2 linked regions of the Nitrosospira lacus genome follow. Each later gene encodes a partner of the first gene's protein in a complex. Links are inferred from orthologs where the notes say so. Each region holds a gene or a part of one and is shown in the gene's direction. Other genes may lie near its edges.

Region 1 (10,115 bases):
TTGTGCAAAATCTATCTCGACAAGGGAGTGGAGTTGCGGGGCGATGCGCTATCTCGTGCCATCGTGGCGCAAATGAATGAGGCGACGGAAGAGGATTGGCACACCGAGTATCTGGCGCCGATCCTGAGTGTGCGAGTGGTTAGCGGACTGGATCAGGCCATCGAGCACATCGCCGTTTATGGCTCGCAGCATACCGATTCAATCATTACCGAGGATTACAGCCGCGCTCGCCGTTTCCTGCGCGAGGTCGATTCCAGTTCGGTAATGGTAAACGCATCCACCCGCTTCGCCGACGGGTTTGAATATGGCCTCGGTGCGGAAATCGGCATCTCCACCGACAAGATTCACGCGCGGGGTCCGGTGGGACTGGAAGGATTGACCAGCCAGAAATTCATTGTGCTGGGCGACGGACACATCAGGCAATAAAACAGATCAGGCAATAAATATTTCCAACAAAGAAAGCCAAGAGGTTAAGAGAGCTCGGTTTCTTCCCTACATAAAGTTTGCTATGACTCAGTTGATCGAAATAAAAATCCCTGATATCGGAGATTTCACGGATGTTCCCGTTATCGAACTGCTGGTGAAGCCGGGTGATACGGTGGAAAAGGAAACATCGCTTATCACGCTGGAAACCGACAAGGCGACGATGGAGATTCCCGCGCCTCAAGCTGGCACGGTAAAGGAGGTCAAGGTCAAGATCGGCGATAAGGTTTCGGAGGGGACGATCATACTTGTGCTGGAAACAGCAGCGAAACCGGCTGAGCCGGTTAAAGCGCCCGTTTCATCATCTGTACCTGCTCTCGAGTCCCCTGCGGGGGTGGCTTCAGCACCTGCGCCGGTTAAGCCCTCTCCTGATATTCCGCAGGGTGATATTCATGCCGATATCGTGGTACTCGGTGCGGGGCCGGGCGGTTACACGGCTGCATTTCGCGCCGCCGACCTGGGCAAGAAGGTGGTCCTGATCGAGCGTTACCCCGCCCTTGGCGGTGTGTGCCTCAATGTCGGCTGTATTCCCTCCAAGGCACTCCTGCACGTGGCGAAGGTCATCACGGAGGCGGAGGAAACGGAGCGTCAGGGGATCGTTTTCGGCAAGCCCGCCATAGAACTCAATAAGCTGCGGACCTGGAAGGAATCCGTAGTGGGTAAACTCACCAAGGGACTGGCAGGGTTGGCGAAGCAGCGCAAGGTGCGCGTGGTACAAGGAAAGGGCACATTCACGTCACCCAATATGATCCAGATGGAGACATCCGATGGCCTGAAAACCGTATCTTTCGAGTCCTGTATCATCGCTGCGGGATCCAGCGTGGCGCGTATTCCCGGCTTCCCGTATGATGATCCGCGACTCATGGATTCGACTGGCGCGCTGAAACTGGACGATATTCCGCAGCGCATGCTCATCATTGGCGGGGGCATTATCGGCCTGGAAATGGCGACCGTTTATGACGCGCTCGGGTGCAAAATCAGTGTGGTGGAGTTGATGGATCAGTTGATCCCCGGCGCGGACGCGGATCTCGTCAAGCCGTTGTATCGGCGCATACAGAAACGCTACGAAGCGATTTACCTGAAAACCAGGGTTACCCGGATCGAGGCGCAAGAGGATGGCTTGAGTGTCACATTCGAAAGCGCATCCGATGCTGTTCCGGCACCTGAACCGCAGCTTTATGATCGCATTCTAATGGCAGTGGGGCGTCGCCCCAATGGCCGCGATATCGGTGTGGGAAGTGCCGGGGTCACAGTGGATGAGCGCGGCTACATCCCGGTAAACAAGCAGTTGCGCACCAACGTGCCGCACATATTCGCCATTGGCGATATTTGCGGCGAGCCTATGCTGGCGCACAAAGCCTCGCACGAAGGCAAGCTTGCCGCGGAAATCATCGCGGGTGGGGAACACACAAAAGAGGCGGCATTCGATGCACGCGCCATCCCGTCAGTGGCCTACACCGATCCGGAAATCGCCTGGATGGGCCTGACCGAAACCGAAGCCGGCAAGCAAGGCATCGAGTACGAAAGAGCAGTGTTTCCCTGGGCAGCGAGCGGCCGCGCGATCGCAATGGCGCGCGACGAAGGGCTGACCAAACTGCTGCTGGACAAAAAGACCCGCCGTATTCTTGGTGCTGGCATCGTGGGGGTTAACGCCGGCGAGCTGATCGCCGAAACGGTGCTGGGGCTTGAAATGGGCGCGGATATGGAAGATATTGGTCTCACCATCCACCCGCATCCCACCCTGTCTGAAACCGTCTTTTTTGCCGCCGAAATTGCGGAAGGGTCGATTACTGATCTGTATATGCCGAAGAAATGAGGATAATCCCGAGCGATATGACTACCTGTGCCGGAAACCAATTATTTCTGGGTTATTCGCTGAGCGAAACCACGATCGATCCTTGATTGTTTCTGATTCGCAGCCTCTCTGTTAATTGCCCGCACTTTTAGATCCCTCGCCGTATCTGAGGCAGCTTCATGCTGACCTGATATTTGCGATAGAGATCCAGTACCTTGGGCACATACATCCGGGTCTCTTGAAACGGTGGAATTTGATTTCCATATTTGACGACATTGTTCTCCCCCGCATTGTAAGCAGCCAGCGCCAGGCTTACATTGCCGTTGAACATTTTCAGCAGGTCGCTCAGATATCGGGTACCTGCGTGAAGATTCTGCACGGGATCGAAACGGTCGGTGGCGCCATATCGCCGCGCGGTATCCGGCATGAGCTGCATCAGGCCTGCCGCACCTTTTTTCGACACCGCCATGGCGTTGTAAGCCGATTCCGCGGAAACCACGGCATGTACCAGCGCACTTTCCAGGGCGTAAATCCTGGCGATCTCTTCGATGATGGCGCCATACTGAACCCTGGCCAGCTTGTCAGAGCGCCTGTCACGGGTACCGGGAATTGTTTTCCGGGCTACGGCGTCGTTAGCCGCCGTAAATGGAACATAGCGTTTATCCGTGGGTACGTTACTGAAATGTGCGACGCCATCCTCGTCGGTAAACCAGTAGATAGTGGCGTTGGCCGGCTGGGCAGCCAGGCCGCATGCCAGCAAGGCCGTCAATATGAATGGGCGTGGCGAAAAAAATTTCATGACCCTGCCTGGTGGAAGGACGATTTCGTTCTCTTGCTTTTTCTTCATTTGATTCAGCAGAAATTATACCCATCGTCGGGGCAACGACCAAACTGACTATTTGTAAGATCGTATTGACTTAACGGCAGAAACCGCTGTTTGCTCAAGTGATCTGCAATTACCGTACCGTGTCATCAGTACAGTAGTTTTCCTGCCAGATTCCGCTCCATGGATACGAGTGCTAATGGTTCAGCCTTCGGTCTCTGATGAAAATTTCTGCTGGATTCAAGTATGGGGTAATATTGTTTCAATTTGAGTGTGAGGCACTGCTGTCCCACAAAACCGCTAAAAAAGGCCTGAATATCCTTTGTTGATTTACAATGAGTTTCTCGACAACTCTTTGAAAGACAAAGGAATCCAAGCCATGGCGCATTGTAATACAGTCTTCTTGCAACTGCTTAAAATTGTTGGCAGACATGAATTTGAAGCGATCGCTTCTTTGCATCACCAAGGCCAGAGGTTGCGCAAGACCAGCCGCTGGGCACAGTTTGTTGCCATGGTATTTGCACAGTTGAGCGGGCGGCAGAGTTTGCGTGATATTGAAACCAACCTGCAAGCACAACGCCAGCACAGCTATCACTTGGGCAGCGCGCCCATTTCCCGGTCCAGTCTGGCACGCCTGAATAACCAGCAACCCGCTAGTTGTTACGAAGCGCTGTTTTACCGTCTGTATGAGCGCTGCCTCAAGCGGGCACCCAAGCACGGCTTCCGCTTTAAGAATCCGCTTTATGCGCTGGATGCTTCTCTCATTGATCTATCGCTCAAGCTTTTTCCCTGGTCGCATTACGCGTTGGGAAAAGGCGCCATGAAGTTACAGGTTGGACTGGATTTAAGAGGCAATCTGCCCGCATTTGCCACCCTCACGGAAAGCAGGAAGGCGGATAGCGAGTGCGCCAAACTGCTTGCCTTGCCCAAAGGCAGTATTGTGGTATGTGATCGCGGCTACAATGATTATTCCTGGTACAAGTTACTGACCGGGCAGGGGGTCTTTTACGTCACCCGACAACGGGGCAACGCCACTTATGAAGTTATTGAACGGTGTGCCGTTCCTGTTCATTCGAGCGTCATCAGTGATGCAGTCATTCGCTTCAATTCGTACCGCTCGTGCCAGAAGGAGCTGCCCAACGTGCGCCAAGTGGTCTACCAGGATGCGCAAACACAACGGGAATACATCTTTATCACCAACCATTTCAAGCTGTCCGCGCAAACCATTGCTGCCATTTATAAGCAGCGCTGGCAAGTGGAGTTGTTTTTTAAATGGATCAAGCAAAATCTCAAGATCAAATCGTTTTTGGGCACCAGCAAAAATGCCGTGATGACCCAAATCTGGATTGCCATGTGCGTCTATTTGCTGTTGGCATTCATCAAATTCAGTCATCAAGTGGCAATATCTCAGCAACAAATCCTGAGGCTGCTCGCACTTAACCTGTTTGCAAAACGGGACCTGATTAGGCTGATCAAGACTGAACCGCCGCCGGGTGATCATCAACCCATCCAGGGAGCTTTATGGTAATGACAAATTGTGGGACAGCAGTGAGTGTGAGGCCATATTATTTCAATGGTTAGTAAAAAAAAATCCAGGCTATACCAAGAGGCACTTGTGTATTCATATTTATTGATAAAAGAGACCAAGATCATGCTGCACAGGATGCTGGTAACCTCTATTTATGTCTGGGCGCTGCTTATCATGTCGGGATGCTCTGTTTTTATGGCGGCTAACCAGCCGACCAGCAAGAACCTGGACCTGTTCTCGGTAGGAACACCTAGAGATATGCTCCTGGCCGAGTATGGCCTGCCTTCCGTAAGCGAAACGAAGGACGGCAAAAGACGCGAGATCTTTACGTTCAAACAAGGTTACAGTACGGCAGCAAAAACCGGCAGGGCCGTTTTTCATGGTGTTGCCGACTTTTTTACTCTTGGTTTGTGGGAAGTGGTGGGTACGCCAACCGAATTGGTTTTTCAAGGAGAGGAGATGGCGTTCGACGTTAGTTATGACGAGAATGATCGAGTCGACAAGGTAACCGTATTGAAGAAAAAATAAAATAACGTGGGGCTGCCCCGGCTTTCCATGAGCCGGAATCTGTATTATGAGGGAAGCTGCTGTTTACTCAAGTGATCCGCAATCGTGACAAACTGCGCCACCGACAAATTCTCTGCCCGCTTGCCCGGGTCGATTTCCAGTGCCGTATAGTCTTCCGGTTTGAGATAATTGTGCAATGTGTTACGCAAGGTCTTACGCCGTTGCGAAAATGCGGCGGAGACGATTCGGGCAAATAAATTTTCCTTATCCGCCCCAATTAACAATTGCCTGCGCGGAATCATGCGTACAACCGCCGATTCCACTTTTGGCGCGGGCCGGAAACAATCCGGCGAGACAATGAGAAGCTGTTCCATTTCAAAGCGGCATTGCAGCATGACCGAAAGCCGCCCGTAATCCGAAGTGGAGGGTTGAGCTACCATACGTGCCACTACTTCCTTTTGCAGCATGAAATGCATATCCCGGATACCGTCCGCGAATTGAGCCAGATGAAACAGGATGGGTGTGGAAATATTGTAGGGCAGGTTACCTACCACCCGAAGATTCTTTCCTAGCACCGAAAAATCGAATTCCAGGGCATCGGCCGAATATATTGTCAAGCACCGTTCCGAAAATTCGCGGTGCAAGCGTTCGACAATATCGCGATCGATTTCCACCACATGCAGGTGATCGAGCGATTGCAGCAAGGGTCGTGTCAAGGCCCCCAACCCGGGTCCGATTTCCACCAGAAGGTCGCCCTTGCCCGGATGAATGGCGCGAACAATATCTGCTACGATCTGGGTGTCAATCAGAAAATTCTGCCCGAAACGCTTACGAGGAATGTGTTGCATAAACCTGAACCCTGTCCGGCAACCTGCGTCGCGAAATCCGGTTTGTTATTTGTGGTACAGCGCCAATTTTTCCTGAACTATTTCCGATTTCCAGCCAGCATCGCCGCCATGGCAATTGCCGCCAGTAAACTGCCAGGATCGGCCCGGTTGGTTGCCGCCAAATCCAGGGCGGTGCCATGATCCACCGATGTACGGATGATAGGCAGCCCCAATGTAATGTTCACGCCTGTGCCAAAGCTGGCATGTTTCAGCACTGGCAGCCCCTGATCGTGATACATGGCGAATACGCAATCGTAATTCTTCAGGTGTGAAGGATTGAATAGCGTATCAGCGGGCAGCGGACCTATTAAATTGATGCCTTCGCCGCGCAATTTTTCCAGGGAGGGTATGATGATATCGATTTCTTCCCTGCCAAGATGGCCTGATTCGCCCGCATGAGGGTTTAATCCCGCCACGGCGATGCGGGGTCTTTCAATGGCGAAGCGGGTGATCAAGTCGTGGTGAATAATCCGCAGCTTTTGCTCCAGAATTTCGCGGGTGACGGCCGCTGCGACATCCTTCAGCGGCAGATGCGTGGTGGCAAGCGTTACCCGCATGCCGCCACCCGCCAGCATCATGACCACCCGGCTGTTTGTGAGCCGGGCAAGGTATTCCGTGTGACCGGTGAATGCGATTCCAGCGTCATTAATGATGCCTTTGTGTACCGGCGCGGTGACCATCGCATCGAATTCATGATTCATGCATCCGTCAACGGCATGCTCCAGCGTTTCCAGAACGTAGCGAGCGTTGGCTGGATCAAGCTTTCCGGGAGCAGCTGGTTCAGCCAGCGGCACGTGCAGTACCTGCAAGCAGCCGATTCTGTGTTCGGTGTTGCTCACCGGGGAGTAGTTCATTATTTCCAGCGGAAGCCGCAATAACCGGGCACGTTCCCGCAGCAAATCACGGTCGGCGATGACGATCAGCCCGCATGGAAGATTTCGCTGAGCGAGTTGCACGCACAAATCAGGGCCGATTCCAGCAGGCTCGCCAGCGGTGAGAGCCAGTTGCGGGAGAGGAGAAGTCATGGCACCACCGGAAGAAAATCGTTTACTTCACTCACGATATCGAACATATTTGATCGTGGTGTCTCGATACTAACCTTCCTCCAGCCTGTATTCGACGTAAGCGCGATCACGCAGTCGTTGCAACCAGTCTTGGAAAGTTGTGTCGGCTTTACGCGCACGGATCGCCTGGCGTGCAGTTTGCCGCCTCCGTTCCGTGCTCATGTCCTGGGAGCGGCGTTCAATCACCTGAATGAGGTGCCAGCCGAATGGAGACTGTACCGGTCCGCTGATTTCTCCGTCCTTAAGTGCGCTCATAGCCTGCTCGAACTCCGGTACGGTATCGCCAGGCGAGACCCAGCCCAAATCGCCTCCCGATGCAGCACTGGCGTCTTCAGAGTGCAGTTTCGCAAGTTCGTCAAATTTGCCCCCATTGTCCAGGCGCTCTTTCAAGTCGGTTATTCGGCGTCGGGCATCGCCTTCGGACGTAAGCTCATTGATTTTGACAAGGATATGGCGAGCATGGGTCTGATCCACCATCGTTACGGTTTCATTTTGGTTGCGCCGGTCAACCAGTTTTAGGATATGAAAGCCGTTAGGGCTCTGGATTATCGAAGATAATTCGCCGGGTTTCATGGGTGTCACGTACTCGGCGAATCTCTTTGTCAGCTGGTTGGCGGGGCGCCAGTCCAGCAAACCACCTTGCATGGCGTCGTCTGCATTGGAGAATTCAGCGGCAACCTTGGCAAACTCGGCGCCATCCTTCAATTGAGCCAGAGCTGCTTCTGCCCGTTGCCGCATGGCCTGGATTTTTGCACCATCTGCTTGCTCCGGTACCTGGATCAGAATATGAGCGATACGGTATTCTATGTTACCGTCCGTTGACTGTTCCTGCGTATGCAGGAAATTGTCTACCTCTCCCTCAGTCACGCTTATCCGATTGTTTACCTCGCGTTCTTTCAGCCGTACCAGGATAATTTCGTCCCGAATTTCGTCACGAAATTTGTTGAAGCTGATCCCATCCTGTTCGAGCGCGCTGTGAAATTCCGGCAATGACAGCTTGTTCTCCTGGGCGATGCGACGGATAGTCTGGTCGAGTTCAGTATCGCTGACGGTCAGGCCGGTTTCTTTCGCAAGTTGCAGCTGTACGCGATTGACAATAATACGTTCCAGTATCTGCTTCTCCAGTACCGCCGGCGAGGGCGCCTGCATGCCTTGTTTCTGCAACTGTCTAACGGCGGTTTTAATCATCTCGTCCAGCTCGTGACGTGTGATGACATTCTCATTCACGACCGCGACGATGTGATCTATGGTTTGAATACCCCGGGGATGGGCTGGCTGTTGAGCAATAGCGATTCCGGCTGTGAGCATAGCCAGCAGAATAGGGGGACGTAACAAAAATTTCGTGGCCATGTAAATAAGCGTATCAACCAAAATCTGATGGTTGCAGCGTACTCACCATGAAGGTGAAGGTCAAGCGACGCAAGAAGCCTTTGTAGATCATAGCGCTAAACTGGAGAATGAGCAGTTCAATGCCGGATTCGGTTCAAAGATTGCAGGGCAGGGAAATCAAGGGTCCCGCGAGCTCGCAATTTATGATCCAGGCTATGGCCCTTCCACTGTGCCGCTTCCCTGGCTGCCGGTCCTGGTGTATCCGGGGATGCTACGCTGCAATACCTGTAGCGGGTTTGATCCGATTTGCATCAGGCCATTCAATTCAAGTTGCAAAAACGCCGCCGTGGTTGTTTTCTGAGTGGCAAGAGTCAGATGCTGGACCACAAACCGCAACGACCAGCAGCAGGCATTATACTCAAGTCCCGCCAGCCCTTCCAGAATCTTCTGATCCTGTAACGAGTAATTCAGCCGTGCCACAGTCTGCCATCTTTCCGACCACCGCCATTGTGATGATGCATCGACCTGGTGCAGCACATCGCGAGTGAAGCGGTAGCCAAAATTTACCACCCTGCCAGGTTCCGGGCGGTAGCTCAAGCCAGAACGCACCACATCGGCCAAAAGCCTGGTCTGGTCAAATTGCACGCTTGTATCGGTGCTTATCGTTGGTGTGATAAACCCCGTAACCGCGGCGATAAAATCGGGTCTTCTGTTGATCGTCGAAGGCGCATCCAGGGTTATGCGACGATCTATGAAGCTCATCTGGTGGCCGACGGCAAGCCGCAAACGCTCTTTGCCGGTGTCTGCCTCTATCAGACGGGATGTAAGCGCGAAGGTCAGCTGATTTGCGTCGTTGATACGGTCGCTGCCGCTGAAGCGATTTTCGGTTAAGATCTGGGCAAAACTGAAGTCCGTCTTGGCGGAATCGAAGTTAGGCAGTGAATTCTGGTCACGGAACGGTACATAAACATAAAAGAGTCGTGGCTCAAGGGTTTGAGTGAACCGTTCTCCGCCCAGTTCCATTTTGCGGTCAAACATAACGCTACTATCCACGCTGAACAACGGCAAGGTGCGGGCCGGATTCGTATCCTGCGGCACGCCGGAGGATGAGCCAGGGGATTCCAGGCTATACGTCGTGTGGTGTACGCCAACCTTGGGCGTGATATAGCCAAATGCGCTGCGCATGGGGTAGCTGACACTGGGAAAGAACGTGACACGTTGGCCGCTTACCAGGGTAGGGTGGGAAAAATTCGTCCAGCTGCTGACAAGATTGAAGTCCAATCCGAGAACATCGGCTTTATTCGCGGTAAGAGTAACCTGCGGTAGCCGTTTATAAGGAGCCACCACCGGGTTCAAGGGATCCTGGATAGTCTGGAATTGCTGTACGAGTGAAGTGACATTCAGGGTGCCGTTATCTCCCAGATTGCGATTGTATGCCACGAGCCCCTGCTGCAACAGATTGGTTCGGGACGTCAGGTTCATGGTATTGCCGAGATCGCGGAAGTAGGTATCATCGGACACCCTGTTATAGTCCAGGCGGCCAAACCAATGTTGGCCCAAAGTCTGATTATGTGCAAATGCCACGCGATAGCGGGTTTCCTTGGTGTTGAGGTCGGTCGGCAATACCTCTGCCAACAAATTGCCATTTAAATTGGTCCCTAGATAGCGGAACTCGCTGTTCAACGCGACACCACGCCGC
Region 2 (15,860 bases), 210 kb from region 1 along the record:
CGACGATTAGGTACTTGTGATGTTTCATGACCGTTTCCCTTTATAGATGCGCATCAGCGCATATTGAAAATTGCCTCGATTATAATATCGCGATTTTTCCCGTATCTGCTCTTTATGAAAAAGTTAGGGCATTATCGTGGAACTTTGGATCTGACCATTACACCATGCGGAAAGAAATCGTAAATTCGCGCAGCTGTGGTCAGGACCATCAAGGTATTATCGCCATACCGGACAACTCAGTTTTTTCCACAGACCCTATAGCAGTATAGCCAGTATATAATGGGTGCCTCTATAAATTCAAAGTTAGGGTTAGGCACAGCCTCATAATTACGACAATGGATGACACGAAAACTGACGCGGGAGCGACCGGGATTGATGTTTGCGTACAACATGCGCGAGAGATGCTGGCTTCCCAGCTTGCGAAAATCAAGGACAAGGGATACGACTTTGCGCCTCAGTTCAGGCAAATGACAATTCAATTGTACTTGGCCGGTATCATGTGGCGCTGCAGTGAGAGTCTCAGCTTGTCAACCAGCGCCCGTGATCATGGGTTTGCGGCGCTTCAGGCGATGCTCATCAGCGATGGCATGACTAAAAAGCAGGCTCAACAACGAATTGCATTTCTGAATAATATGTCTCGAGTGGAAGACGGTGGCGATACACTGGCTATCACGATTGGTTATGAAGCGGTACCGGATGACAATAGCCTGGCCATGATCTTTGATGAGTATCAAAATGAGGTACGGGTTTCGGGGGCGTTCTGGCGCTTTTACGAGCGTGGTAAAAAAATCATGTTTATCGGTGGTGCGGTAGCAGCCTTTGTAACGATTTGGGCAGTCACGATTTTCCTTCCAAAAACCGAGGGAATCGATGTGCTGGCAGCGGGACTCCTGGCAGCTGCCTTGGTTGTACTTCCAACATTCTTGATCGGGTTATGGATTTACCGCATGAAGATCAAAAAACCACCCCTGCCAACTTCACCTCCGGAGTGATCGCAGCCCGGTACACTCGATCGGGAGTTTGGGTTTCTTCGAGTCCGGCAGCCGGGTCAGGCTGCTGTCTGCAAGCGTATTCCTGAACGCATTCTCGCGATAAATCTGCATGAAACGTGAAAGCCACACCCGGACAACGTATAATTGCCTGTCCATATAGCCCGCGATATTGTCGATACGACCCATAATGAGTGCCACAATCATGGATGGCAATGCGTTAGCAAGGGAAGTGCGAGCCGAATGGAAGGTTCGCGCCGAGCGCTTAACGGAAAATGGCGTGCAGCCAGGATTGGCTGTGGTCATTGTCGGTGACAATCCAGCCTCAAGCATATATGTGCGAAACAAGGCCAAGGCTTGCGGCGATACTGGAATTTATTCGGAAATACATGCGTTCCCGGAGAAGGCCAGCCAGGACGAGGTGATACAGCGCATCCAGGAATTGAACAGAAACCCCAGAATCCACGGTATTCTGGTGCAATTGCCGCTACCCCGGCATTTTGAAAGCGGCAAGATCATTGCATCCATCGCGGTGGAAAAAGACGCGGACGGCTTCCATCTATACAATGTCGGTGCGCTGGTTACCGGCAATACGGTTTTCCCGCCCTGCACCCCTTATGGCGTAATGAAAATGCTGGAAAAATGCGGTATTCCGGTTGAGGGCAAGCACGCAGTGGTGGTGGGCCGCAGCAACATCGTAGGTAAGCCGATGGCGTTCATGCTGTTGCAGCACGGAGCCACCGTCACAATCTGCACGTCGAAGACGCTTGAGTTGGCCGAACATACAAAACGAGCTGACATCCTGGTGGTGGCCGTTGGAAAGCCGCGCATGATCACGGCCGATATGGTGAAGCCCGGTGCAACGGTAATAGATGTCGGCATCAATCGCTTGCCTGACGGGAAGATTGCGGGGGATGTGGATTTTGAAATGGTCAAGGAGAAAGCGGGTCACATTACGCCGGTGCCGGGTGGGGTGGGACCCATGACCATCACCATGTTGCTGTGTAATACCATAGAGGCTGCGGAACGCGCTCAAACCGCTCAGGCAAGGGTATAGCCGCAGCGTAACATCGGCAGCCCCTCATCATATGCGAGACAAAATATGGAACCTATCCCGGACATAGATCCAACTGAAACAAAGGAATGGCTCGATGCGCTGGAGTCCGTACTCACACACGAGGGGACCGAACGAGCGCATTATCTGCTGGAAAGGCTGGTGGAGAAAGCGCGCCGTTCCGGCGCATATCTCCCTTATAGTGCCACCACTGCCTATATCAATACGATTCCTCCCGGCAAGGAGGATCACTCACCCGGTAACCATGCGCTGGAGCACCGTATCCGTTCCTACGTTCGCTGGAACTCCATGGCAATGGTGTTGCGCGCCAATAAGAATTCCAATGTTGGCGGCCATATTGCCAGCTTTGCATCCGCCGCGACACTCTACGATGTGGGCTACAATCACTTCTGGCATGCCCGCTCCAAGGATCATGGCGGTGACCTGATATTCGCCCAGGGACATTCCTCCCCTGGTCTTTACGCCTATGCTTTCCTGCTGGAGGAATTGTCACAGGAACAACTCGATAATTTCCGCCAGGAGGTTGACGGGAAGGGCATATCCTCTTATCCGCATCCGTGGCTGATGCCCGATTTCTGGCAGTTTCCGACAGTATCAATGGGGCTGGGGCCATTGATGGCAATCTATCAGGCGCGTTTCATGAAATATCTGGATAGCCGTGGGCTGGTTCAGACCAAGGGGCGCAAGGTCTGGGCTTTCCTGGGTGACGGAGAAATGGACGAACCGGAATCCCTCGGCGCAATTTCGCTGGCCTCACGTGAGAATCTGGACAACCTGATTTTTGTAGTTAATTGTAACCTTCAACGCCTTGATGGCCCGGTGCGTGGCAATGGCAAGATTATCCAGGAGTTGGAGGCCGCTTTTCGCGGTTCCGGCTGGAACGTCATCAAGGTAATTTGGGGCTCCTACTGGGATTCTTTGTTAGCCAAGGATACTAAGGGCTTGCTGCAGCAACGCATGATGGAATGCGTGGATGGCGAATACCAGACTTTCAAGTCCAGAGACGGTGCCTACGTGCGCGAACATTTCTTTGGCAAATATCCGGAACTGCTGGAGATGGTCGCCAACATGTCGGACGACGATATCTGGCGTTTGAACCGCGGAGGTCACGATCCACATAAGGTCTATGCCGCTTACGCCGCCGCAGCCAGGCATACCGGGCAGCCGACCGTGATACTTGCCAAAACCATCAAGGGTTATGGCATGGGTGAAGCGGGCGAAGCGCAGAACATTACCCATCAGCAGAAAAAAATGGGCACGACGTCGCTGAAAGCATTTCGTGATCGTTTCGGGCTGCCCATTGCGGATGACAGGATAGACGACGTACCGTATCTGAAATTTGACAAAGATTCGCCCGAGTTTGTTTATATGCGGCAGCAGCGGCAGGCGCTGGGCGGATTCATCCATCGCCGCCAGCGCAAGGCCGAGGCACTGTCGATACCACCGTTATCCGCGTTCGATACATTGCTCAAGGCAAGCGGCGAAGGACGGGAGTCCTCCACGACCATGGCATTTGTGCGCATCCTGAATATTCTCGTGAAAGACAAGGCTATAGGCAAGCATGTAGTACCGATCGTTGCGGATGAGTCGCGCACTTTCGGCATGGAAGGCATGTTCCGGCAGTTGGGCATCTGGTCGTCAACGGGACAGCTCTATACGCCGCAGGATGCCGACCAGCTGATGTATTACAAGGAAGACAAGAGCGGGCAGATTCTGCAGGAGGGGATCAACGAAGCAGGCGCCATGTCATCATGGATGGCTGTCGCAACCGCCTACAGCACTCATGGTGTGCAGATGATCCCGTTTTATATCTTCTACTCCATGTTCGGCTTTCAGCGCATCGGTGACTTGGCTTGGGCAGCGGGAGATATGCGCTGCCGTGGATTCTTGCTGGGAGGTACGGCCGGACGCACGACACTGAATGGAGAGGGGCTGCAACACGAAGACGGCCATAGCCATCTGTCCGCCTCGACCATTCCCAATTGTGTATCCTACGATCCCACATTTGCGTACGAGCTTGCGGTTATTATTCAGGACGGGTTGCGCCGAATGTATGACGTGCAGGAAGACGTCTATTATTATATTACCGTAATGAACGAAAATTACCCGCATCCGGAAATGCCCGCGAATGCGGAACAAGGTATATTGAAAGGCATGTACTTGTTTCGGGCAGGGAAACGGACAGAAGGAGAATATTCCGGGCTGCAGGTTCAATTGCTTGGATCCGGCACTATCCTGCGTGAGGTTATCGCGGCGGCAGAAATACTGGAAAAAGAATATGGCATCGCCGCCGACATATGGAGTGTCACCAGCTTTAACGAATTGAGGCGTGAAGCGCTGGATGTGACACGCTGGAACATGCTGCATCCCGCCGAACCGGCAAAACTATCCTATGTAGCGTCATGTTTCAAAGATCACGAGGGACCTGTGGTGGCGGCCACTGACTATATGAAGATATTCGCCGATCAGATACGTGAGTTTGTGCCGGGGCGTTACAAGGTGTTGGGTACGGATGGTTTTGGCCGTTCCGATACACGCGAGAAGCTGCGCCGGTTCTTTGAAGTGGATCGCCATTACGTCACCGTGGCCGCGCTCAAGGCATTGGCCGAGGAAGGCAAGATACCGGTGGAAAAGGTGGTGCACGCGATAAGCAAGTTCGGCATAGATCCGGACAAACCAAATCCAGTGACTGTATGAGAGAGCGGACGCGTGAGTGGATGCCTGTCTGCAAGACGCGTAGAGGTGCATACCCCGGTCGTGGTTTATTATCGGTGCGGGTCACGAAACTGCCGGATTTCGCGCCGCCAGCCCTTATTTCCAGATCGGGATTAATGTAGACACGAAGGAAAGAAGCGTGGCAGAGACTAAACAAGTATTGATTCCGGACATCGGCGACTTTAAAGACGTTCCGGTGATAGAAGTGCTGGTGAAGGCGGGCGATTCCATCAAGGTGGAGGATCCGCTGATCGTGTTGGAATCGGATAAGGCGACAATAGAAGTGCCTTCCCCTTTTGAGGGTGTAATTGGAGACGTACTTGTAAAAGTAGGTGACAAGGTATCTGAAGGTACGCCTATTTTAGCGATGCAAGTCGTTGAAACGGACAATTCGGTGAAAATCTCTCAAGCCGCCCTGTCAACAGGCTTGGCTTCACGGCAGGCTCCTAAGTCGTCACCTCCTTCTGCATCTGCCCAACCCGCCGATTTTTTGGAAAGATCGGAGGCGGAAGCTTCCCCATCAGCCTCGGCGCAGATTCCAACTCCGCAGCCAATCGGTCAATCCATATCTCCACCAATAGACGAAGCTGCTTTCGCGAAGGCCCATGCGAGCCCCTCGGTGCGGCGATTTGCGCGCGAACTGGGCGTGAGTCTTGGGTTGGTGAGCGGCAGCGGCCCTAAACAGCGCATACTCAGGGAAGATGTACAGGGCTACGTCAAAGCCGAATTATCAAAACCACGTGGCGGCAATGGCGCGGGACTCAATTTGCTGCCTTGGCCGCAAGTAAATTTTGCAAAATTCGGCCCGGTGGAGTTGAAGCCACTGTCGCGTATCAAAAAAATCTCCGGAACGAATCTGCACCGTAACTGGGTAATGATTCCCCATGTGACGCAATTCGACGAAGCCGATATCACAGAACTGGAAGCCCTGCGCAAGGAGTCCAATGAGGCATCAAAAAAAGATGGCGTGAAAGTCACGATACTCGCCTTCTTGATGCGTGCGTCGATAGCGGCATTAAAAAAATTTCCAGAGTTCAACGCCTCGCTTGATGGTGCGTCGTTTGACAGTGCAGGCGGTGCAGTGAATCTGGTGATAAAGCACTATTACCACCTTGGTTTTGCGGCGGATACGCCAAATGGACTGGTGGTGCCCGTCATACGTGATGTCGATCAAAAAGGCGTGATAGACATCGGCAGAGAGATGGCCAATCTCGCGGTGCTGGCTCGCGAGGGTAAGCTGAAACCCGTTGAAATGCAGGGTGCAAGCTTTACCATCTCCAGTCTGGGAGGGATCGGAGGCACCGCATTCACGCCAATTATCAATGCACCTGAGGTGGCGATTCTCGGCGTATCCCGTGCCAGCATAAAACCTGTTTATCGGGATGGCCAGTTTGTTCCTCGTCTAATGCTGCCGCTATCCCTGTCCTATGATCATCGCGTAATCGATGGGGCAACCGCCGCGCGCTTTACTTCACATCTGGTCGAGGTCCTCGCCGATATGCGCCGGGTATTATTATGAGAAAAGGCTCGCCGCAAGAAATCTCAACCCACATACCGCTAAACCAGGAATGAGCGATCAATTGCCGGATTCAGGTTTAAAGGGAACCGTTTCCGCACTCTGGCATTCCGAGTCTGTTCAGGCAATAGAATCCGGGGTTCCGCTCGTTGGTATTTTTGGTGGCACCTTCGATCCCATTCATAATGGCCACCTGCGTGTGGCTGAAGAAATTGCCGAAACCATTGGCCTGAGAGAACTGCGCTTTGTCCCCGCCGGCATTCCGCGGTTGCGCCATGCTCCCGCTGCATCGCTTCAGCACCGCGCGGCGATCGTGGGTCTAGCGATTCGGGGCAATTCCAGATTTGTCCTGGACGAGCGCGAAGTCCGCCGTCATGGAGTGAGTTATAGCGTGGAGTCGCTGCGCGAACTTAGACGGGAGATGGGAGAGTGCGTCATACTATGTTTCATCATAGGGGCGGATGCGTTCATGAAACTTGCCGACTGGCATAGCTGGCGTGAATTATTCGGATTATGCCATTTCATCATAGTGGCTCGCCCAGGATATGCGTTAGCATCGAATCGTTACGCCTTGCCGCAAGAATTGGAAGATGAGTGCGCGCAACGCTGGGCATCCAGTGCGGATAGTCTCAAATATACACCCAGTGGATTGGTTTTCATCGCACCGACGACTTTACTCGATATTTCCGCAACTTCCATTCGAGCCCATATTGCCGCCGGGAAAAGCGTCCGTTATCTGATGCCCGATGCGGCTATCGATTATATTGCAGCAAATCACTTGTACTCAGGAGGAGGATGACACCTGCTAAACTGGTAAAAACGGTTGTGGCCGCGCTGGAAGAAATAAAGGCACATGATATCGAAGTTCTGGATGTGACAAAGATTACCACTTTGTTCGACCGCATGATTATTGCAAGCGGGGATTCCACTCGTCACACCAAGGCTATTGCGAACAATGTGGTGGAAAAAGTCAAAGCCGGCGGTGGGATGGTTTATGGCGTAGAGGGTGAGCAAGCCGGAGAATGGGTGCTGGTGGACTTGGGGGATATGCTGGTACACATCATGCAAGCGACAGTGCGTGCCCACTACAATCTGGAAGAATTGTGGGCAGAAGCGAAAAAGAAGAAGATAAGCAAAGCAACTGCCGGTGCAGGCGAAAGCAAGGATCTTCTCAAGCCTCTCGTTGCCAAGTCATCGACTGTCAAGCCCCGCAAAGCCTCCATCAAGTCGGTCTCGCCGGTCAGGAAAAAATCTCCCAACCCCGGGGGCGCCAGCTAAATCCGAGTACTTCGTATGAAATTTCTTGTTTGTGCGGTGGGTCACAAAATGCCGCAATGGATTGCGGCCGGTTTTGAGGAATACCGCAGGCGCATGCCACATGAGGCTGGCATTGAATTGCTGGAAATCAAGCCGGAAAAACGTAGCGGCAAGAAGACGGAGCAGTTGCTGGCTGCCGAGGCTGCTCGCATCCTGGCGGCGCTACCGCCCAGGTGCCGAATGGTGGTGATGGATGAACGTGGTAAACAATTGACTACCACCAAGCTGGCTGATTCCGTTACGGAATGGATGAGAAATGGCGGGGATACCGCCTTTATCGTGGGCGGAGCGGACGGATTGGACGCCGGTATCAGGAATTCGGCGGATGAGGTTTTGGCGCTATCCGCACTGACGCTGCCGCATGGTTTGGCGCGGATACTGCTTGCGGAACAATTGTATCGCGCGGTATCCCTTATCAAGGGGCACCCCTACCACCGGGCGTAACAGCCTTGGACCGCAACATGTCTGAACCTGCGTGCGGCAATGGACTGCTCATTTAGTAGAACAGTATTATGATTAATAGCAATATTTCGTATTATTTGACGCTGACCCTTTAGGTGAACCCGCTCCAGCGGCCGAATAGGTTGGAAATAGAGTATTTTCCAGGACAATATGACTTTACCGGAGAATCGCATTTATCTTGCTTCCCGCAGTCCCCGCCGACGGGAGCTGTTGAAGCAGATTGGAGTAAATTTCGCAACGCTATTATTACGCGAAGCTATGCCCCGCATGGCGGATGTCGATGAAGCCTCAATGCCGGACGAAGCGCCGGAGATTTACACCTCACGTATCGCCCGGACAAAGGCCGGGACGGGGTGGATGCAGCTTATGCAGCGCAAGCTGCCACAACTTCCGGTGCTCGCTGCCGACACGGTAGTGGTGCTGAAGGGACGTATTTTTGGCAAGCCTGAGGACGCTGCTCATGCGCAAGAGATGCTGCGTGCCCTTTCGGGCCAGACTCATCGGGTATTGACTGCGGTCGCGGTGGCTGCGCAAAATGGAATACATGTGCGAACTTCCGCTTCCACGGTGCGATTTCGTCACATCAGCGAACGCGAAATTCGACTGTACCTTGCCAGCGACGAAGCGCATGACAAAGCGGGCAGCTATGCGATTCAGGGGATAGCGGCAGTTTTTATCGCGGAGATTTCCGGCAGTTATAGTGGTGTGATGGGGCTGCCGCTGTTCGAGACTGGCCAACTGCTGGAGGAATCCGGTATAAAAATATTTCCCTAAGTAAAAAAAGTAAAGATCAGTTGACGAAAAAAAGTCTGTGAGGGTCATGGCGCTCAACTGGAAAACGAACTCATAAAATGACGGTCATCTGCGGGATTCAGGAGTAATGACTAGCGAAATTCTTGTCAACGTCACGCCGCAGGAAACTCGTGTTGCCGTAATGGAGCAGGGTGCGGTGCAAGAGTTGCATATAGAGCGTACCAGTAGCCGTGGAATTGTAGGCAATATTTACAACGGGCGCGTCACCCGGGTATTGCCGGGAATGCAATCGGCTTTCGTCGATATCGGTCTGGATCGCGCCGCCTTCCTTCATCTGGCTGACATCTGGAGGCTGCGCCAAAGCGAAGATGCCGATAAGCCCATTGAAAGATTACTGTACGAGGGCAAGAATATTCTCGTTCAGGTCATCAAGGATTCCATCAGTACCAAAGGTGCACGACTATCCACTCAAGTGAGTATCGCCGGGCGGATGCTGGTGTATCTCCCGCAGGTGTCCCACATCGGGATTTCGCAGCGTATCGAGGATGAAACCGAGCGCAAGTTGCTGCGCGAAAAGCTAAAACACTTGCTGCCTCCGGGTGAAAAAGGGGGTTTTATTATTCGCACCATGGCGGAAGCCGCCAGTGAGCAGGACTTGCAGACAGATATCGATTATCTGTACAAGTTGTGGCACGACATTGAAGGGAAATCTTCAACCGGTATGCCCGGATTGCTCTATCAGGACCTGAATCTCAGCCATCGTGTATTGCGCGACTTCGTGAATGTTGGTACGGCGCGTATTCTGGTGGATTCACGCGAGACCTTTCAGAAGATGGTTGCTTTTGCGCGAGACTATATGGCCAATGTGACGGAACGCGTCGATCATTATGCCGGAGAGCGCCCATTATTTGATCTGTATGGTGTCGAAGATGAGATTGAAAAATGCCTGGCGCGACGGGTAAACCTTAAATCCGGCGGCTACCTGATCATCGACCAGACCGAGGCGCTCACCACAGTGGATGTCAACACCGGCGGATTCGTCGGTGTGCGCAGCTTCGACGACACCATTTTCAAAACCAACCTCGAAGCGGCGCAGGTCATCGCGCGTCAGTTGCGCCTGCGAAATCTGGGCGGTATTATTATTATTGATTTTATAGATATGGAAAGCGCGGAGCATAAGAATGCCGTGCTCGCCGAATTCAAAAAGTCACTGATGAAGGACCGGACGCGCATGACCGTCAATGGTTTCACCGCGCTCGGGTTGGTGGAAATGACACGAAAACGCACGCGGGAAAGCCTTGCCCATATTTTGTGCGAGACGTGTCCTACTTGCCAGGGCCGCAGCGAGGTCAGAACCGCGCAAACGATGTGTTACGAAATCCTGCGCGAATTATTGCGCGAATCCCGTCAATTTGACGCCCGCGAGTTTCGTATTCTGGCTTCACAACAAGTCATCGATCTATTCCTTGATGAGGAATCGCAAAGTCTGGCCCAACTGGGAGATTTTATCGCCAAGCCCATCAGTCTGCAGGTAGAAGCCGCTTATACGCAGGAACAATATGATGTCATTCTGATGTAGCGGTTGCTGGTGCCCTACACCGGAAATTCAGCAATCATCCGTTTCGTTCCCCGGCTTCGTCCTGCAGCACTTATTCAAGGTTCCCGATTTAGTGTCCTCCTTCCACAACCTCGATTTCAGGAGGTGCGACATGAGTGAATTCCTCGCTATCCTCATAGGCTAGATGTGTTGTTCCGGTGGCTTTGATCGCCGCACCGGCCACGAGTCCGGTAACGAAGGCAAACACCACGCTGAAAGTAATGCCGATCAGTTGAGCTGTTGCGATACCCGGCACCACCATGATGGCAATCAAGGCACCCAATAGTCCGGGCATCCCATGCAGATTATGGACACCGCAGGTGTCAACGATTTTGAAGCGCTTTTCCAATGCCGGTTGAATAAACACATACCCGATGACGCTAACAGCGCCCGCGAGCAGCCCGATTGCGAAAGCGCCTGAGGGGGATACGATATTGCATGTCGATCCAATTGCCACTCCCCCGGCCAGCGCCGCATTCGCCATGTCGACCATTGAAGTCTTGCCTTTGTGGAAGTACGTGCTCAGGAAATAGGTGCTGAGAGTGGCCCCGCAAAGCGCGAGCACGGTGTTGACCACCGTCTGCGGCATCTGCTCGAAAGGAACGATGGCGGTGGCGAAACTGGGCCAGAAAAGCCACAATACCATCGAACCAAGCATGGCGAAACGGTCAGAAGTCGCATCGGATTCGATCGGCTGGCTGCGTTGTCGCGGGGTGGTCAGCGCCAGGGATAGTCCCAAGCCAAAATAGGCGCCAAAGGCATGGATGATGACCGACCCGGCGGTATCCTGATAGCCCTCCGTCAAGCCCATCCCATTGTCGAGCACCAGGTATTCGTTCATCAGATACGCGGGAACCAGGAAAAACGCCAGTAAGGCATATTGGAAAACCCGTAGACGTCCAAGCACAGCACCCGTGGCAATCAATGCGGTCGCCACCGCGAATTCGGCAAAAAGCAGAGCCTTGACCGTATTTGGAGCAATTTCGTGTCCCAGGATTCCATTCGCGCGCAGCAGCATGTAAAAGGGAAGACCGACCGCCACCACCAGATAAGTGCCGGTCGTGGCGCCAAATCCATATCTTCGTACAAACACCATGAGAAAACCGAAACCTACCAGCAACATCGCCAGAATATGAATGACGTAGTTGTACTGAGCGACTTGCCGTGCCTCGCTAAGCTCGGGTCCAGCGCTCTCGCTCGCCCAGGCGCTGAAGCATAGAAGAAGCAGACTGACCGCACTACATAGCGTCAAGCAGAAGCTTTTCCTCATTTGACTCTCCCTTTTTTTTGCAGTTTATGGGGCCTACCCATGCAAGAGTGTGAACCTCAATAGCCTTAAATACAATAGGGATATAATGAATAACAGGAGCTCATTCCGAGCCATAAGCTATTGCTGCGAAAGGGAGACATACGGTGAGCCGGACCGTGCTGCGGAAGCCCGGTAGGTCAATTGCTCCGAAGCGAGTGGCAAATATTGGGGCGCCTTAATTATGAGCTGGAAAGCTCAAAGGGCAGAAGGATATAAGTTATCGCAAACTTTTTGGTTGGCTATTCCGGATCTACCGAACCGAATTGCTCTTATTCCTCATGCAAGGCCTTTCTCTATATCCGCCGCTATGGCGTGGTAGAGTGACCGCAAATTCGCCCGCATATTGCGAATGGTGCCGCTCACGCTCATCATTGAGGGAATACGTTTACCATGATGCTCAATTGGGCTGCCGATGTACTGAAGGTTGAATCCCAGCTTACTGAAATGGCTCGCCAGCCGTTCCTCCGTCAGGACGAACACAGTGTCGATTTCATTCAGTCGGGCCAGTTCAGTAGTGGCTAGATACAAACCGATCGGAATAAATGGAAAGCGTGGCTGGTTGGGTGTGCCAAAATCTTCACCCGAGATACCCACCGCGGTATTTGACTCACCTTTACGCCGGCGATAGCCCGCGATAACGGCGAGGCGCGACACCTCCGCGATATCGCGGCGTGACAGTTTCGCCGAATCGACGATGGATTTATCCAGCGTCGTGGCGCAGGTTTTCTCGAAGGGCAAAGGATAATGCGGATCCTCCGGTCGAGGGCGGACGATACGGGTGCAGCCGACAAACTCGCCTGTCTTGACACTGCGCATCAGGAGATGCAGCGAATAAGGGTCATGCTCATCGGTTTCAAGCCCATCCGATCGCACCGGTTCAAATTCCAGATCCTCACAATAAACTTGATGCCGTATTCGATAGACTTCATCTTTTAGCGCGTTTGAGAAAGCCGGGACGATTTCAAAGTACTGCTTAAAAATATTACCCAGGTTGAGTATATCGGATGAAACCAATTTGATCTCCTCGGCAAATTTAGTTTGGGGTGCTTCAGTTTGACCTATTCAAGTTTTTTCAGATAGTCCTTGGTAAAAATCTTGTCGGGCAGATCCCGCAGTTTCATTTCTGAATATTCGAGCACGGATTCCTCTCCCTTACGTAATGCATCTTCCATGACAAGGCGGGTGGGCCGTTGTTTGCCAAGTAGCATCTTGAAATCTTCGTAACGGGCGGTTTTGAGCAGGCGGTTGGACAGCGAATAGAACTCGGCGCGATACGGCCAGAAATTTGATTGCCGTACCCAATATAAGACTTTATGATATGTAACGCCCCGATCGACGCCAGTAAGTTCCAATACGTAATATTTGTCGCCATCAATGGTGTCGGTGCGTAAAATCGTAGCGTTGTAGTCGCCGGCAAAGTTTGCGCGCGCCAAATCCCCATTTGCTACTTGGCCGGTCAGCCGTTGGGATAATGATAAGCGTACTGGTTGCGAGATATCTGGCATGAATACCCACAGATCGCGTCCTTTCATCAGTATAATTTGACCGCGTTCGGAAGCGGGCTCGGTGGTCATCACCACGCTGTTTTCGTTACCCTTCGATAGAACCCGGTATTTACGCATATCTGCTACCTGGTCAGGTGCGGTAGTATTGATGTTGACGTCGACCTGAAAGCTCTCGCGCGGGAAACGTATCTGATCAGCCTTTTCCAGAATACTTTGAGCTAATTCCGCATCAGTAGACTCGGCGAACGCGGTGGATGCCAAAGAAACAAAAAGGGAAATTGCCGTTAATAAATACCGCGAAGGTTTTTTTTGCATTATGGTTTCCTCATTGTGGATGCCGTCTGCCCTTGCGGCTTCCTATTCTAGGATTGTTCCTGTAAAAATTTTTTGACTTGGCACGATTTCGAAGACTACACCTTTGATAAACAATAAGTCCAGCCAGGCATAGGCGTCACGTGAATGTTCTGGGTGGTGCATTCCTTGAGATAGCCGATCCATCTGTTAGTGATCAAGTCCATTCTTCTCAATCCGATCCGCTGTATGGATACCCTGTCGCTTGAGAGGGCTCATCCGCGGGATATATGCCCTGTCCATGGTCGGCGGACGAGCCGACCGCTAATTTTGCCCATAGCTCCGGCGTAGCCATTCTTCAAATTGATGAAGCATATTAACGGCCGTTTCAAGACAATCTTTACTTTTGCCGCCGTGACTGTTTTATGTCGATGCCGAAACCGCTGAAGGCGTATCGAAGACGATCTGATTGCGAGTGTCAGAATGACAATTAGGACGAGAAATTGACCATGATAATCGAGTGCTGTCGTGTGGGCGAAAATACCTCAGTCCAGGGTGCGGATTAAGTGGGGCGGATGGTGTACGCACGCAAATTTGGATATTCTGTATTCATCGCGGTACTGATCGCCCTGCCGCTGCGTTGCTTTGCCGAGCCTGCATCATCCAATTCGCTAACTCCCAATTTCCCCATCGGTGCAAGATCATCATCCAATTCACTGACAGATAAGACTGATGGGGAGCCTTTGTTCTTGTCCCTGTCTTTATCCCTATCCCCGCATCTAGTTCGCCAGACGGCCGACTCCATCGCTACCACTGTGGAAGGCAGCGCTGCTGCTGCGCATGAAGAGATTAATGGTGAGCCCTTGCTCATGCCGTTGTCTTACTCTCTGTCCCTGCCCCCAATCCCGTTGATAATCAAGGATAAGGAGCATAATGTAGTCGCGCAGGACAAAGAACAAAATAAAAGTGACATAGATGCGCGTGAGTCGCTATTCGGTGACGCTGAACCGGCAAAGGAGAAATTACCCCACGTGCCTGCCTGGAAAAAACTGGCGACTGGCTGGAGGGGGTTCTCTCAACTGGAAATTGCGGATAACTATAGTAGTCCAGAGCATTTCTCCAAAGCGAAGCTGCGAACCGAGCTGTCCCGCACCGGGCAATTCAACGAATACATGAAGTGGAAAATCAGTGGCCGCTTCGATTACGATGCCGCCTATGATCTCTCCAGTTTCTATCCTCCGGCGGTTCGGCAGGATCAACGCTACGATCTCTTTCTGCGCGAGAATTATCTGGATATTTCCGCCGGCAATTTCGATTTCCGTCTTGGCCGTCAACACGTGATATGGGGCGAAATGGTCGGATTGTTTTTCGCCGATGTTGTGTCAGCCAGGGATATGCGCGAGTTTATCCTCCCGTCGTTCGATATAATGCGTATTCCGCAGTGGGCGATGCGTGCCGAGTATACGAAGAATAATATACATGCCGAGGTATTGTGGATTCCGGTACCGACTATTGACGAGAGTGGCAAGCCGGGCGCCGATTTTTACCCTGGTCCGCTGCGAGGAACAGCCAATTTCCTTGCGGAAGATCGCTCCGGGCGCAACGTTGGCAACTCGAATTACGGACTTCGTTTATCGTATCTGAAAAACGGCTGGGATATGTCTGGGTTCTATTATCACAGCCTCGACGCCTCTCCCACGTTTTATCGTGTCAGCGGGGCCACCGAACCACTTGTCTTTCAGGCGCGACACGATAAGATTGATCAGGTTGGCGCAACTTTTGCGAAAGATTTTGGCTCAGTTGTATTGAAGGGTGAGCTGGTTTATACGGATGGACGCAAGTTTAACGTCACACGGCCTACCGCGATTGATGGTCTAACCAGGCAGAATATCCTCGATTACGTAATCGGTCTGGATTTCAGCCTGCCAGCCGAAACCCGCTTGAATCTGCAATTCTTTCAGCGAGCGTATTTCGGGCATGATCCGGACCTCATTGCGGATAAGAGGGAGAGCGGGGCAAGTATTCTGCTCAATGGCAAGATCTGGCACAAGCTTGAAGCGCAAGCCTTGGTCATCCACAGTCTGAATCGTAGCGACTGGATGTTTCGGCCGAGGCTGACCTGGAACTTCGAAAAGAACTGGCGTTGGGTACTGGGGGCAGATGTTTTTGGTGGGCAGCCTACCGGCTTGTTTGGCCGTTTCAACAATAACGATCGCGTCTATACCGAGATGCGCTATTCGTTCTGATGTCCCCCGCAAGCCGTATACAGCGCGTTGACCCATCATCCGGTTGAGCGTATATTCCAGATACAAAGATGGTTTAACCTAACTC

Evidence for each region.
Region 2: the proteins of lpdA (region 1) and aceF are in contact, whole or in part, in a crystal structure (PDB 1EBD), measured with the Geobacillus stearothermophilus proteins. The link is inferred for Nitrosospira lacus from one-to-one orthologs. Residues at the interface, in WP_049624544.1 of Geobacillus stearothermophilus: Pro340, Ser341, Asp344, Tyr345, Arg403, Asp406, Val408, Glu431, Ala432, Gly433, Asp438; in WP_033016211.1 of Geobacillus stearothermophilus: Ile130, Ala131, Met132, Pro133, Arg136, Arg140, Glu141, Asn155, Arg157.

What each region holds. Positions count from the first base shown.
Region 1 is NZ_CP021106.3:1,081,338-1,091,452, forward strand. Bases 1-2,903 are described here. They hold lpdA (dihydrolipoyl dehydrogenase), read left to right. Parts: upstream 1-508; coding sequence 509-2,299; downstream 2,300-2,903. Other genes in these bases: EBAPG3_RS04775 (glutamate-5-semialdehyde dehydrogenase), read left to right, coding at 1-426; EBAPG3_RS04785 (lytic transglycosylase domain-containing protein), read right to left, coding at 2,427-2,903. Also shown: more of EBAPG3_RS04785, read right to left, coding at 2,904-3,125; EBAPG3_RS04790 (IS4 family transposase), read left to right, coding at 3,481-4,629; EBAPG3_RS04795 (hypothetical protein), read left to right, coding at 4,753-5,157; 16S rRNA (adenine(1518)-N(6)/adenine(1519)-N(6))-dimethyltransferase RsmA, read right to left, coding at 5,202-5,984; 4-hydroxythreonine-4-phosphate dehydrogenase PdxA, read right to left, coding at 6,062-7,048; EBAPG3_RS04810 (peptidylprolyl isomerase), read right to left, coding at 7,118-8,437; EBAPG3_RS04815 (LPS-assembly protein LptD), read right to left, coding at 8,630-10,115. UniProt on the Escherichia coli protein: Lipoamide dehydrogenase is a component of the glycine cleavage system as well as of the alpha-ketoacid dehydrogenase complexes.
Region 2 is NZ_CP021106.3:866,874-882,733, forward strand. What follows is about bases 4,133-7,108. They hold aceF (dihydrolipoyllysine-residue acetyltransferase), read left to right. Parts: upstream 4,133-4,918; coding sequence 4,919-6,298; downstream 6,299-7,108. Other genes in these bases: aceE (pyruvate dehydrogenase (acetyl-transferring), homodimeric type), read left to right, coding at 4,133-4,761; nadD (nicotinate-nucleotide adenylyltransferase), read left to right, coding at 6,348-7,094; rsfS (ribosome silencing factor), read left to right, coding at 7,091-7,108. Outside these bases: EBAPG3_RS03885 (NAD(P)/FAD-dependent oxidoreductase), read right to left, coding at 1-28; EBAPG3_RS03890 (hypothetical protein), read left to right, coding at 402-992; EBAPG3_RS03895 (hypothetical protein), read right to left, coding at 978-1,196; bifunctional methylenetetrahydrofolate dehydrogenase/methenyltetrahydrofolate cyclohydrolase FolD, read left to right, coding at 1,180-2,046; more of aceE, read left to right, coding at 2,092-4,132; more of rsfS, read left to right, coding at 7,109-7,573; 23S rRNA (pseudouridine(1915)-N(3))-methyltransferase RlmH, read left to right, coding at 7,589-8,056; EBAPG3_RS03930 (Maf family protein), read left to right, coding at 8,225-8,848; rng (ribonuclease G), read left to right, coding at 8,955-10,406; EBAPG3_RS03940 (ammonium transporter), read right to left, coding at 10,495-11,694; EBAPG3_RS03945 (PEP-CTERM/exosortase system-associated acyltransferase), read right to left, coding at 12,010-12,747; EBAPG3_RS03950 (outer membrane lipoprotein-sorting protein), read right to left, coding at 12,792-13,553; EBAPG3_RS03955 (DUF1302 family protein), read left to right, coding at 14,105-15,775.